One region of the Streptomyces sp. NPDC058773 genome, then DNA from elsewhere that is predicted to be linked to it. Evidence: riboswitches for the same ligand, from Rfam matches in the RefSeq annotation. Region 1 holds a riboswitch; the other holds the start of a gene.

Region 1 (5,251 bases):
CGGCACCCCGATGCTGGCCTCCTACTCGGCGGCCGGCCGTGATCCGGACGCCTACGGGCCCGACGCGGACCGGTTCGACGTCACCCGGCGGCCCGCCGCCCGGCACCTGTCCTTCGGCCACGGCGCGCACTACTGCCTGGGCGCGCCGCTGGCCCGGCTGGAGGCGACCGTCGCGCTGGAGGCGCTGTTCACCCGCTATCCGGAACTCGACCTCGCCGTCCCGGCCGCCGAGCTGCCGGCGCACCCGAGCTTCGTCAGCAACAGCATCGAGGTGCTGCCGGTCCGGCTCACCGGCTGATCAGCAGCCGGTGAGCCGGGCGGAGCGACGCGAAGGCGCGGTGTCAGTCCGTCGGCAGACCCGGCGCCGGGTAGCCGGCCATCAGCTCGGCGACCTCGCCGCGGATCACCGTCAGCGCCTCCTCGTCGCCCTTCGCCGCGGCCTGGACGCTGCGGTCGATCCACTCGGCGACCAGCGGCATCCGGTCCGTGCCCAGCCCGCGGGAGGTGAGGGACGGGGTGCCGATGCGGATGCCGGAGGGGTCGAAGGGCTTACGGGGGTCGAAGGGGACGGTGTTGTAGTTGACGACGATGCCGGCCCGGTCCAGCGCCTTCGCGGCGACCTTGCCGGGGACCTCCTTGGAGGTGAGGTCGATCAGCACCAGGTGGTTGTCGGTGCCGCCGGAGACCAGGTCGTAGCCGCGGGCGAGCAGCGCCTCGGCGAGCGCCTTGGCGTTGGCGACGACGGCGTGCGCGTAATCCCGGAAGGACGGCTGGGCCGCCTCGCGCAGCGCGACCGCGATGGCGGCGGTGGTGTGGTTGTGCGGGCCGCCCTGGAGACCGGGGAAGACGGCCTTGTCGACGGCCTTGGCGTGGCTCGCCCGGGACATCAGCATCGCGCCGCGCGGGCCGCGCAGGGTCTTGTGGGTGGTGGTGGAGATGACGTCCACGTGCGGTACCGGGGACGGGTGGGCGCCGCCCGCGATCAGGCCGGCGATATGCGCGATGTCCGCGACGAGGACGGCGTCCACCTCGCGGGCGATCTCTCCGAAGGCGGCGAAGTCGATGGTGCGGGGGACCGCGGTGCCGCCACAGAAGATGATCTTCGGGCGTTCCTTGCGGGCGAGGTCGCGCACCTCGTCGAAGTCGATCAGCGCGGTGTCCGGGCGTACGCCGTACTGCACGCCGCGGAACCACGTACCGGTCGCCGAGACGCCCCAGCCGTGGGTGAGGTGGCCGCCCATCGGCAGCGCCATGCCCAGCACGGTGTCGCCGGGCTCGGCGAAGGCGAGGTAGGCGGCGAGGTTGGCGGGCGAGCCGGAGTACGGCTGGACGTTGGCGTGCTCCACACCGAAGACGGCCTTGGCGCGCTCGACGGCCAGCGTCTCGACGCGGTCGATGTTCTGCTGGCCTTCGTAGTAGCGCCGGCCCGCGTACCCCTCGCTGTACTTGTTCTGGAGGACGGTGCCGGTGGCTTCCAGGACGGCGGCGGAGACGTAGTTCTCGCTGGGGATCAGTCGCAGCGTGTCGGACTGGAGCTGCTCCTCGGCGCCGACCAGTGCGGCCAGTTCGGGGTCGGCGGCGCTCAGCGCGGGATGGGAAAGGGGCAGTGACATGGCGTCCTCCGGGGCGGTCGATCGGTGTTGCCGGTCGTGGTCCCGGGGTGCCCAGGCGGGGCGGCACCTCGTGATGGTTGCCGCGCACCGCTTCCTCGGGGTTGCTTCCCCGTACGCCAGTCGCGATGCGCACCGCAGAGTGTAGGACACCCGCGCGGCCCTGTCCGGCGGATCTTCGCAGGCCGGACGGTCCGGGCGAGCGCAACAATGGAGAGGGACGCGGCAGGGTCCGCGTCCCGCACGGCCTACCGAACGGAGTCACCGGTGACGTCCACGGAACGCGGCATCGCCGCCGCCGAAGCCCACAGCGCGCACAACTACCACCCGTTGCCCGTCGTCGTGGCCACCGCCGAGGGCGCCTGGGTGACGGACGTCGACGGCCGCCGCTACCTGGACATGCTCGCCGGGTACTCGGCGCTGAACTTCGGCCACGGCAACCGCCGGCTGCTCGACGCGGCCAAGGCACAGCTGGAGCGGGTCACGCTCACCTCGCGCGCCTTCCATCACGACCGGTTCGGCGACTTCTGCACCCAGTTGGCGGAGCTGTGCGGGATGGAGCTGGTGCTCCCGATGAACACCGGCGCCGAGGCGGTCGAGACGGCGGTGAAGACGGCCCGTAAATGGGGCTACAAGATCAAGGGCGTCCCGGACGGCCGGGCGAAGATCATCGTGGCCGGCAACAACTTCCACGGCCGGACGACCACCATCGTCTCCTTCTCCACCGACCCCGAGGCGCGCGCCGACTTCGGCCCGTACACCCCCGGCTTCGAGATCGTCCCGTACGGCGACCTGGCCGCGCTGGAGGCCGCCGTCGACGAGGACACGGTCGCGGTGCTGCTGGAGCCGATCCAGGGCGAGGCGGGCGTGCTGGTGCCGCCGCCGGGCTATCTGGCGGGCGTACGGGAGCTGACCCGCAGCCGGAACGTGCTGTTCATCGCCGACGAGATCCAGTCCGGGCTGGGCCGCACGGGCCGGACCTTCGCCTGTGAGCACGAGGGCGTGGTGCCCGACATGTATGTGCTGGGCAAGGCGCTGGGCGGCGGTGTGGTGCCGGTGTCGGCGGTGGTGTCGTCGCGCGAGGTGCTGGGCGTCTTCGCCCCCGGCGAGCACGGCTCCACCTTCGGCGGCAATCCGCTCGCCTGTGCCGTGGCCCTGGAGGTCATCGCCATGCTGCGGACCGGTGAATTCCAGCAGCGGGCCACGGAGTTGGGCGAGCATCTGCACAGCGAACTGGGGCTGCTGGTGGGCGACGGCACGGTGGACGCGGTGCGCGGCCGCGGACTGTGGGCCGGGGTGGACATCAACCCGTCGCGCGGCACCGGGCGGGAGATCTCCGAACAGCTGATGGCCCGCGGGGTGCTGGTCAAGGACACCCATGGCTCGACGATCCGGATCGCGCCCCCACTGGTCATCAGCAAGGAAGACCTGGACTGGGGGCTCGACCAGCTGCGGGGCGTGCTGGAGGGGTGAGACGGGGCCGGGACGGCCCTCAGACAGAGAGTGAGGCCGGGGTGACGAGCCGGGCGCGTTCGTCGAGTTCCCGGGCGGCGTGGTTTTTTAGGTGGGGGCGGATGAGTTTGAACATTGTTTGCATGCGCTGATCTGCCCGCCCCGACTGCACCAGAGGGTAATCGTCCAAGGAGAGATGCCATGTCGCGCATGCCGCTTCAAGGTGTCCGATTTCCAGTTGACGCTCGGCCAAGGTGGCTCGGTGGCGGACGCGAGCGCGACGGTAGACGCTGTAACGCACCTTGTCCGATTCCTGCATGGCTTTGATGGAGCCGGGAACATCGCCGAGTTCGTACCGGACCTGACTGGTGTGGTAATTCAGGGCCGCCGGATCGTATGAGCCGAATGCTTTCCCCTTGGACTCCGCCCTCTCCATGGCCACCTCGGCCTCTCGTAGATACATCAGCGCATTGCTGTGATCGCCGATTTGCGCGGAGGCATGCGCCTGCTGTCCAGCAAGGAAGGCTCGCATTCGCGGACCGGCTTGCGGAGACGCGGCGGCGGCAGCGTCAGCGAGCCGCATTGCCTGCCTGCCGTGCCGTAGGTCAACAGCCTGCACGCTCATCCCCCGAAGCGTTGTGCAGTACGTCGAGTGATCCTCTGCCGCTCCGGCAAGTTCCAATGCCTTGAGATAGTACTGCTGCGCAAGGCCATGAACGCCTTCATCCACCGCCATGTACCCGGTGAGATAGCACAAATCGGCAGCAGCCGACATCATCGCTTTGCGTACCGACTCGGAGGCGTCAGCCCGTAGGTACGGGGCTACCGTGTTCACCAAGAATGCAGCAGCCATCGGGCGAGCGTGACGTCCGCCAAATTGGTCATCCAGATCTGACACACGTTCGGTCATGGCAATCACCATGTCCACCTCTGGCATGCCAATGCGCCGGGGCCAGCCGCTTTGAACGGCTTCCATTCTGCCTACCACATCCGGCCAATTGGGTACCGCCAGCGCAACGGAAAAGAGACTTATACCGAGAACGCTGCGACGCGACGGGTCCATATCTCCCGTGCCGAGATCGATCAGCCCTTCAACCGTGCCCGGAGTGGCGCCGGAGCTCTTGACCGGTGCGGGAAACCCGGCCTCCGCATGTGTGACCGGACGTCCCAGCTTCCGCGCCAGGGCCTCCACGATCAGTGGTCTGACCTGCTCCTTCGGCAGGTGCCCTTGGCGCCACTGATGGGCCGACGGCTCGCGGTACTTGAGCGGGGTTCCCCGCTCGGTGCCGATGCGGTTCACGGCCTGGACGAACTGCCGCAGCGTCCAGCCGGTCTGCCGGTAAAGCCGTTCAAGGTGCCGGTTCGGTTCCCGAGTGCCCACTAGCCCTCAACTCCCCGGTGTGCACGAGCACTTAAAGCTCTTAAAAGCCGCTTCCACTGCCACCGTACCGCTGGGCGTAGCGGAGCGGTTGCCTAGAGCGAGGAAGGCCCTCCTCGCAAAACAGGGAGGACCCCCGCGACCGTGGTGGACGGCCCGGGGGCGTGGCCCTCAACTACAAGGGAGTTGACGACATGTCCAACGCTACAGCGCGGGTCTTCGTCCGGTTGCTGCCGTGGACCAGTCCGGACGGCAAACCGTGCTTCCTGGCAGGCGACGGGACCGGATATGTCTCCCGCATCGCCGACCAGATGGAGGAGGAGCAGCTCAGTTCGGCCGACGATCTCATCGACGAGGCCCGCCAAGTGCTTGCCGCACGGGCCTGGACGCCCGGCGAACTGCACCTGCTGGCCGTCGAATTGACCGCGACCCTCGCCGACGTCCGCCGGGTGGCCAAGAGCCGGGGCGGACGCTTGACCGCTCTCGGGCCGGCGTCGGTCCATACGTAGAAGTTCGTGCAAGCCGCTGGCGCGCTGCGGCGGCTCAGGCGCAAGCTCGGACATGTTGATCGTCACCCGAGGCGACGGAGGACACCATGGCTTTGCACCGCCTGGGCAAGGACCCCGAAAGTCCGAACAACGGCTCCCCGACTGTGTACCTGGACGATGAAAGCGGAAACTACGTCCTGCAAGGGTGGCGGGTCACGGACCCCGAGCGCCTGGCGCAGATGGACGTTCCCAGCCATGAGACCGTGATCGAGTTCCCGAAGCGCATGATGCAGTTCTTCCCGGAGGTGAGCAGTGGCGACGGG
Region 2 (5,251 bases), on a different contig from region 1:
TGCCCAAGGAGCTGGTGGCGGCGGTCGCCGGCGTCGCCCTGCTCGGAGCGCTGGCCGGGGGGCTGACCGGCGCGGTGAAGGAGGAGAAGGACCGCGAGGCGGCCCTGATCACCTTCCTCGCCACCGCCTCCGGGCTCACCCTCTTCGGCATCGGCTCGGCCTTCTGGGGTCTGCTCTTCGGCGTCATCGCCCACCTCGTTCTGACCCGCCGGCGCGCCGCGTCCGCGGAACCCGCCAAGTGACCGCCGCCGGCCCCGGGCCGGCGGCCACCCCCTGACCGAGGCCCGCAGGGGCCGCCGGGCATCTTCGTGTGTCCGGGGGCCGGTGCGGGCCGGCCGGGCGTTCGCCTGTGGACGCGTCCTACCCCCCGGCCCCCGCCCCGTCCTGCTTCAGCTGCGTCACCTTCCGGGGCAGCGGCCCGGTGCCGTCGGCCGGCGGGGCAGCGGCGCCCGGCGAGGTGGTCGTTCCCTTCTTCAGGCTGTCGAGAATGGCCAGCCCCTGGCCGACGATGCCGGAGACGATCTCGTTCACGCCGTCGGCGCCGTTGAGGACGGTCAGCCGGGTGCCGGAGAGGCCCTCCGCCGCGGACTCGGCGAGGGCGGGGAGGTTCTCCACGGTGCGGTTGGCGGCGATCAGTTCCTGGTTGCCGTCCCGCAGGGAGCCCGCGAGGGCCGTGTTGGCATCGGCGCGCGCCTGGGCGACGGTCCGTTCGGTGTACGCGCGGGCGTCCGCCTCGTACCGGACCTGGTCCCGCCGCGCCTCCGCGAGGGTGCGCACCCGGTAGGCCTCGGCGTCCGCGGGGCGGCGTACCTCGGCCTCCAGCCGCTGGGCGGCGAGCGAGGCCTGCCGCTGGGCCAGCGCGGTCTGCTCCTCGATGACCTCCTGTGAGGCCCTGGCCTGGGAGAGCGGGCCGGCCTGCGCAGCGCGGGCGTTGTACTGCTCGGTCTCGGCGAGGAACCCGGCCCGTTTGATGGCGGTGTCCCGCTCGTACTCGGCCTTCAACGCCGCCGCCTGCTGCTCGCGTTCGGTCGCCTCCTGGTCGGCCTTGGCCTGCGCGATCCGGGCCGTGCTGGCCACCGCGGCGGCGTGCGGTGCGGCGAGATTGGTGATGTAGCCGGAGGTGTCGGCGATCTCCTGGATCTGCAGGGCGTCGACGACGATGCCGAGCTTCTCCATCTCGGAGTGGCTGCCGTCCTTGACCTCCTGGGCGACCCGGTCCCGCTCCCGGATGATCTGCTCGACGGTCAGTCCGCCGACGATCGAGCGCAGATGACCGGCGAAGATCCGGCCCACCAGCTCCTCCATGGTGGCCTGCTCGGACAGGAACCGGCGGGCGGCGTTGGCGATGGACGTCTGGTCGTCCCCGACCTTGAAGACGGCGACCGCCCGGACGCCGAGCCGGATGCCCTGCTGGGTGACGCAGTCCTCGGAGATCTCGGCCTCCCGCAGCGACAGCGACAGCACGCTCGCCTTCTGCTTGACGGGCATGACCCAGCAGCCATGGCCGGTGACGATACGGAATTGGGCGTCCTCGGCCCGGCGTTTCGAGCCGGAGATCAACAGCGCCTCGTTCGGCGCGGGAACATGCCAGAACAACATCGGAAGGCTCCTGGTCCGTTCCGACCGGCCTCGGCCGGCTGCGGGGACGGCCGCGGGACAACGGAGTGCGCCCGCGACCGGCCACGGTCTGCGGGTCCGCCGGTCACGCGGGCAGCGGCGCGACGATCACCGACCGCGCCGAGGTGTGGTCCACCACGATGACCTGCGTGTGCCGGGCGATGGGCTCGCGGGACCAGGCGGCGAAGGCCTCGGTGCCGCCGCGAACCGGCAGCAGCACCTCACCCGGGCCGTCGCTCGGGATGGCGACGGTCACCCGCCCGATCACCCCGATCGGGCCGAAGTCCGTGTCATCCCTCGCGCTCACTCGGGCTCCGTCGCTGGTCAAAGCCGCTGTCGGCGCAGCCGCCGGACAGCGGGAAATCCTCGACAACTCAACGGTACTCCGGCCGGGGTGCCGCTCGCGCCGCCGGTGCGGGCGGCCGCCGCGGCCCCCTTCAGGCGTCGAGCCGGGCCGGGCGGGCCGCCGGGACGACGGGCTTCCGCGGCGGCAGCACGTCGGGCGCACGGTGCGGCCGCAGAGCCGTGAGGGCGATTTCGGTCTCCTCCATCAGCGCACGGTAGGAGACCAGCCGCTGCCACTCGGGATCGGCGACGCCGGGCACCGTGGCGGCGCGCTCGGTCCACTGCTTCACCAGACCGGCGAACACCGGTGTCTGCCTGATGACGTCCGCGGTGATCCACCGCGGCATCTGCCCGGGGCGGGGGAGGGACGTCTGTCCGTGACCTGCGACGGTGCCGGAAGAGGGGACGCTCATGGCCGTAGAAACGATTCTTCGACGCTGGGGTCACTGCGTATTTTCGCAGCGGGCCCCACGTCCGCCCGGCAGACAGGGACGGATCTCCCTCGAATATCACCTCATGCAGTGATCTATGGCCGGGAAGCAGTCCAATCCGGACGAAGGAACGTTGTCGCAGTCATGGAACCGAGGGAGTTGTGGGAGCGCCACGCGGTACTCGCACAGGCGTTTTGCAGCAGCGATGACGAGGTGCGCCATACACAGGGACTCCTCGACGAGGCCGAGGCCCGCCGTTCGCGCACCCTGGCCGCCTTCGCCGTGACCGTGGGCAGCGACGCGGTGGTGGCGGACCTGCTCGGCCTGGACGAACGCGAAGTGCGGCTGGCCCGGCGCACGGTGGGCAAGGAGGACGCCCGCGCGGTCGCCAAGAGCCTGCTCGCCCAGCCCAGGGCCGAGCAGCCCCCCGCTCAGCAGCCCCCCGCTCAGCAACAGCCCGCGCAGCAGGCCCCGGAGGAGCAGCCCGCCGTACCGCAGCCCGCCGCGCCGCAGTCCGCGCAGGGGACCGCCGCGCAGTCCGCCGCCGCGCCCCCCTCGCCGACGGCCCCGGCCGCCGCTCCCCAGCCCTCCGAACCGGCCTGGGCCCCGGCCCTGGACGCGGTCCTGATGAGCAGCTGGCACAACGGCGTCGACCTCACCGCCCTGGCCCATGAACTCGGTCTCGACGTCCGGCTCTTGGTCTCCCGCGCCCAACAACTGGCCACCGAGAGCCGCACCGTCCACGCCCGCGCCTCGGACCGCACCGGACGGCATCGCCGACTCGTCAACGTCCCGCCCACGCCACTGTCGGAGACACCCCATCTGGCCTGGCGCGAGCGACCGCAGCAGGCCCCACGGGAGCCGTACGAGCAGGAACCCTGGAGGCAGCAGCCGTACCACAACTACCCCAACCAGCAGGAGTATCAGGAGTATCAGGACTACCGGGGCCACGACGAGCCTCCCCAGTACCAGCCGCCCGCCCAGCCCCTGTGGGACGCCAATGCCATCACCGCCGCCCAGCACGACTGGGACGGCATCCTCAGCCAGTGGCAGGCCGGCACCGCGCCCCAACCACCGCTCTCCGCACCGAACCAGGGCGGGGGCGGCGGGTGACCACCCCTGGGCCGCGCAGTCGCGGTCGATTACAGTGGGCGGCGGGCCGTGACTGGCGCTTGGGTGGAGCACCACCGGGGAGCGGCCCGGCCCTCCACGGTCCGTGCCGCGCGCCTGGGCGATCTCCCACGACGCTCAGGAGCAGCCCATGGCCCAGGACGCCCGCCTCATGGACGGCAGCGCACTCGCCCGCGGCATCGTCGAACAGGCCGCCCGGCGCGCGGCCGACCTCACCGAACGGACCGGCACGGCCCCGTGTCTGGCGACCGTACTCGTGGGCGACGACCCCGCCTCGGTGACGTATGTCCGGATGAAGCGCAACCGCTGCGCGAAGGCCGGCATCGTCTCCCGGCACGTCGCGCTGCCCGCGGCCACGACGACCGCGGAGCTGGTCGACACGCTCACCGCGCTGTCCGATGACGCCGGGGTGCACGGCATCCTGTTGCAGCACCCGGCCGGTCCGCACATCGACGAGCGCGCCGCGTTCGAGGCGATCGCTCCCGAGAAGGACGTCGACGGCGTCACCGGCCACTCCTTCGCCGCGATGAGCTTCGGCCTGGACGGCTTCGCCTCCTGCACGCCCGGCGGCATCCTCCGGCTGCTGGATCACTACGACGTCGACCTGGCGGGCAAGCACGCCGTCGTGGTCGGCCGCAGCGCGATCCTCGGCAAGCCGGTCGGAATGCTGCTGCTCGGCCGCAACGCCACCGTCACCTACTGCCACTCCCGGACCACCGGTCTGGCGTCGGTCACCAGGGAGGCCGATGTCCTGATCGCCGCCGTCGGCCGGCCCCGGTTCCTGGGCGGTGCGCACATCAAACCCGGGGCCGTGGTCGTCGACGCCGGGTCCAACCCGGGCCATGTCGGGGACGTGGACTTCGATGCGGCACGTACCCGCGCCGCGCTGATCACCCCGGTCCCCGGCGGCGTCGGCCCGATGACCATCGCCACCCTGCTCACCCAGACCGTGGACGCCGCGACCGCCCAGCTGAACGCGGGCTGAGCACCGCCCGCCGGGCACCGGACGGTCCGCTCGTACCGGTTCGTCCCGTGGGCCACCGGGGCGCGGCCCTCTCCTGCATGCCGCGCCCCGGTGTCGCGCGTCCGGCAATCCGCTTTCGCCGAGCGTCAGTTCAGCGTCCGCAGCATCGAGGCGTCGAACGGCACAAGTGCGTCGGTACGGCCCTCGAAGATCTTGGCGGCCCACTCCGGGTCACCGAGCAGCGCCCGCCCGATGGCGACGAGGTCGAACTCGTCCCGCTCCAGGCGGTCCAGCAGGCCGTCGATGCCGGTGACACCGGCCTGTCCGCCCTTGAACGTGGCGAGGAACTCGTTGTCGAGGCCGACCGAGCCCACCGTGAGGGTCGGCCGGCCGGTGAGCTTCTTGACCCATCCGGCGAGATTGAGGTCCGAGCCCTCGAATTCGGGCAGCCAGTAACGGCGCGTCGAACAGTGGAACGCGGTGACACCGGCGTCCGTCAGCGGCGCCACGACCGCTTCGAGTTCCTCCGCGCTCTCGGCCAGGCGGGCCCGGTAGTGGTGCATCTTCCACTGGGACATCCGGAAGAGCACCGGGAAGTCCGGAGCGACCGCCTCCCGGCAGGCCGCCACGATCTCGGCGGCGAAGCGCGTACGGGCGGCGGGGCTGCCGCCGTAGCCGTCGGTCCGCCGGTTGGTGCCCGACCACAGGAACTGGTCGATCAAGTAGCCGTGCGCGCCGTGCAGTTCGACCCCGTCGAAGCCCA

Evidence for each region. Region 1 has a riboswitch for ZMP and ZTP ahead of glyA (serine hydroxymethyltransferase). Riboswitches for the same ligand answer to the same signal wherever they lie in the genome.
Region 2: linked by a shared signal. The riboswitch ahead of ACFW5B_RS11490 (bifunctional 5,10-methylenetetrahydrofolate dehydrogenase/5,10-methenyltetrahydrofolate cyclohydrolase) and the one ahead of glyA (serine hydroxymethyltransferase) in region 1 are both predicted to bind ZMP and ZTP.

What each region holds. Positions count from the first base shown of each region.
Region 1 is NZ_JBHYPE010000026.1:8,848-14,098, reverse strand. It holds gene ACFW5B_RS22070 (cytochrome P450) at 1-298, shown strand, start outside; gene glyA (serine hydroxymethyltransferase) at 342-1,613, opposite strand; ZMP/ZTP riboswitch at 1,656-1,747, opposite strand; gene rocD (ornithine--oxo-acid transaminase) at 1,878-3,083, shown strand; gene ACFW5B_RS22055 (tetratricopeptide repeat protein) at 3,103-4,443, opposite strand; gene ACFW5B_RS22050 (hypothetical protein) at 4,635-4,949, shown strand; gene ACFW5B_RS22045 (hypothetical protein) at 5,036-5,251, shown strand, end outside; gene ACFW5B_RS22040 (DUF6879 family protein) at 5,241-5,251, shown strand, end outside.
Region 2 is NZ_JBHYPE010000009.1:216,843-222,093, reverse strand. It holds gene ACFW5B_RS11515 (benzoate/H(+) symporter BenE family transporter) at 1-242, shown strand, start outside; gene ACFW5B_RS11510 (SPFH domain-containing protein) at 361-1,599, opposite strand; gene ACFW5B_RS11505 (hypothetical protein) at 1,703-1,924, opposite strand; gene ACFW5B_RS11500 (hypothetical protein) at 2,055-2,375, opposite strand; gene ACFW5B_RS11495 (hypothetical protein) at 2,538-3,506, shown strand; ZMP/ZTP riboswitch at 3,545-3,633, shown strand; gene ACFW5B_RS11490 (bifunctional 5,10-methylenetetrahydrofolate dehydrogenase/5,10-methenyltetrahydrofolate cyclohydrolase) at 3,655-4,509, shown strand; gene ACFW5B_RS11485 (NADH:flavin oxidoreductase) at 4,635-5,251, opposite strand, start outside.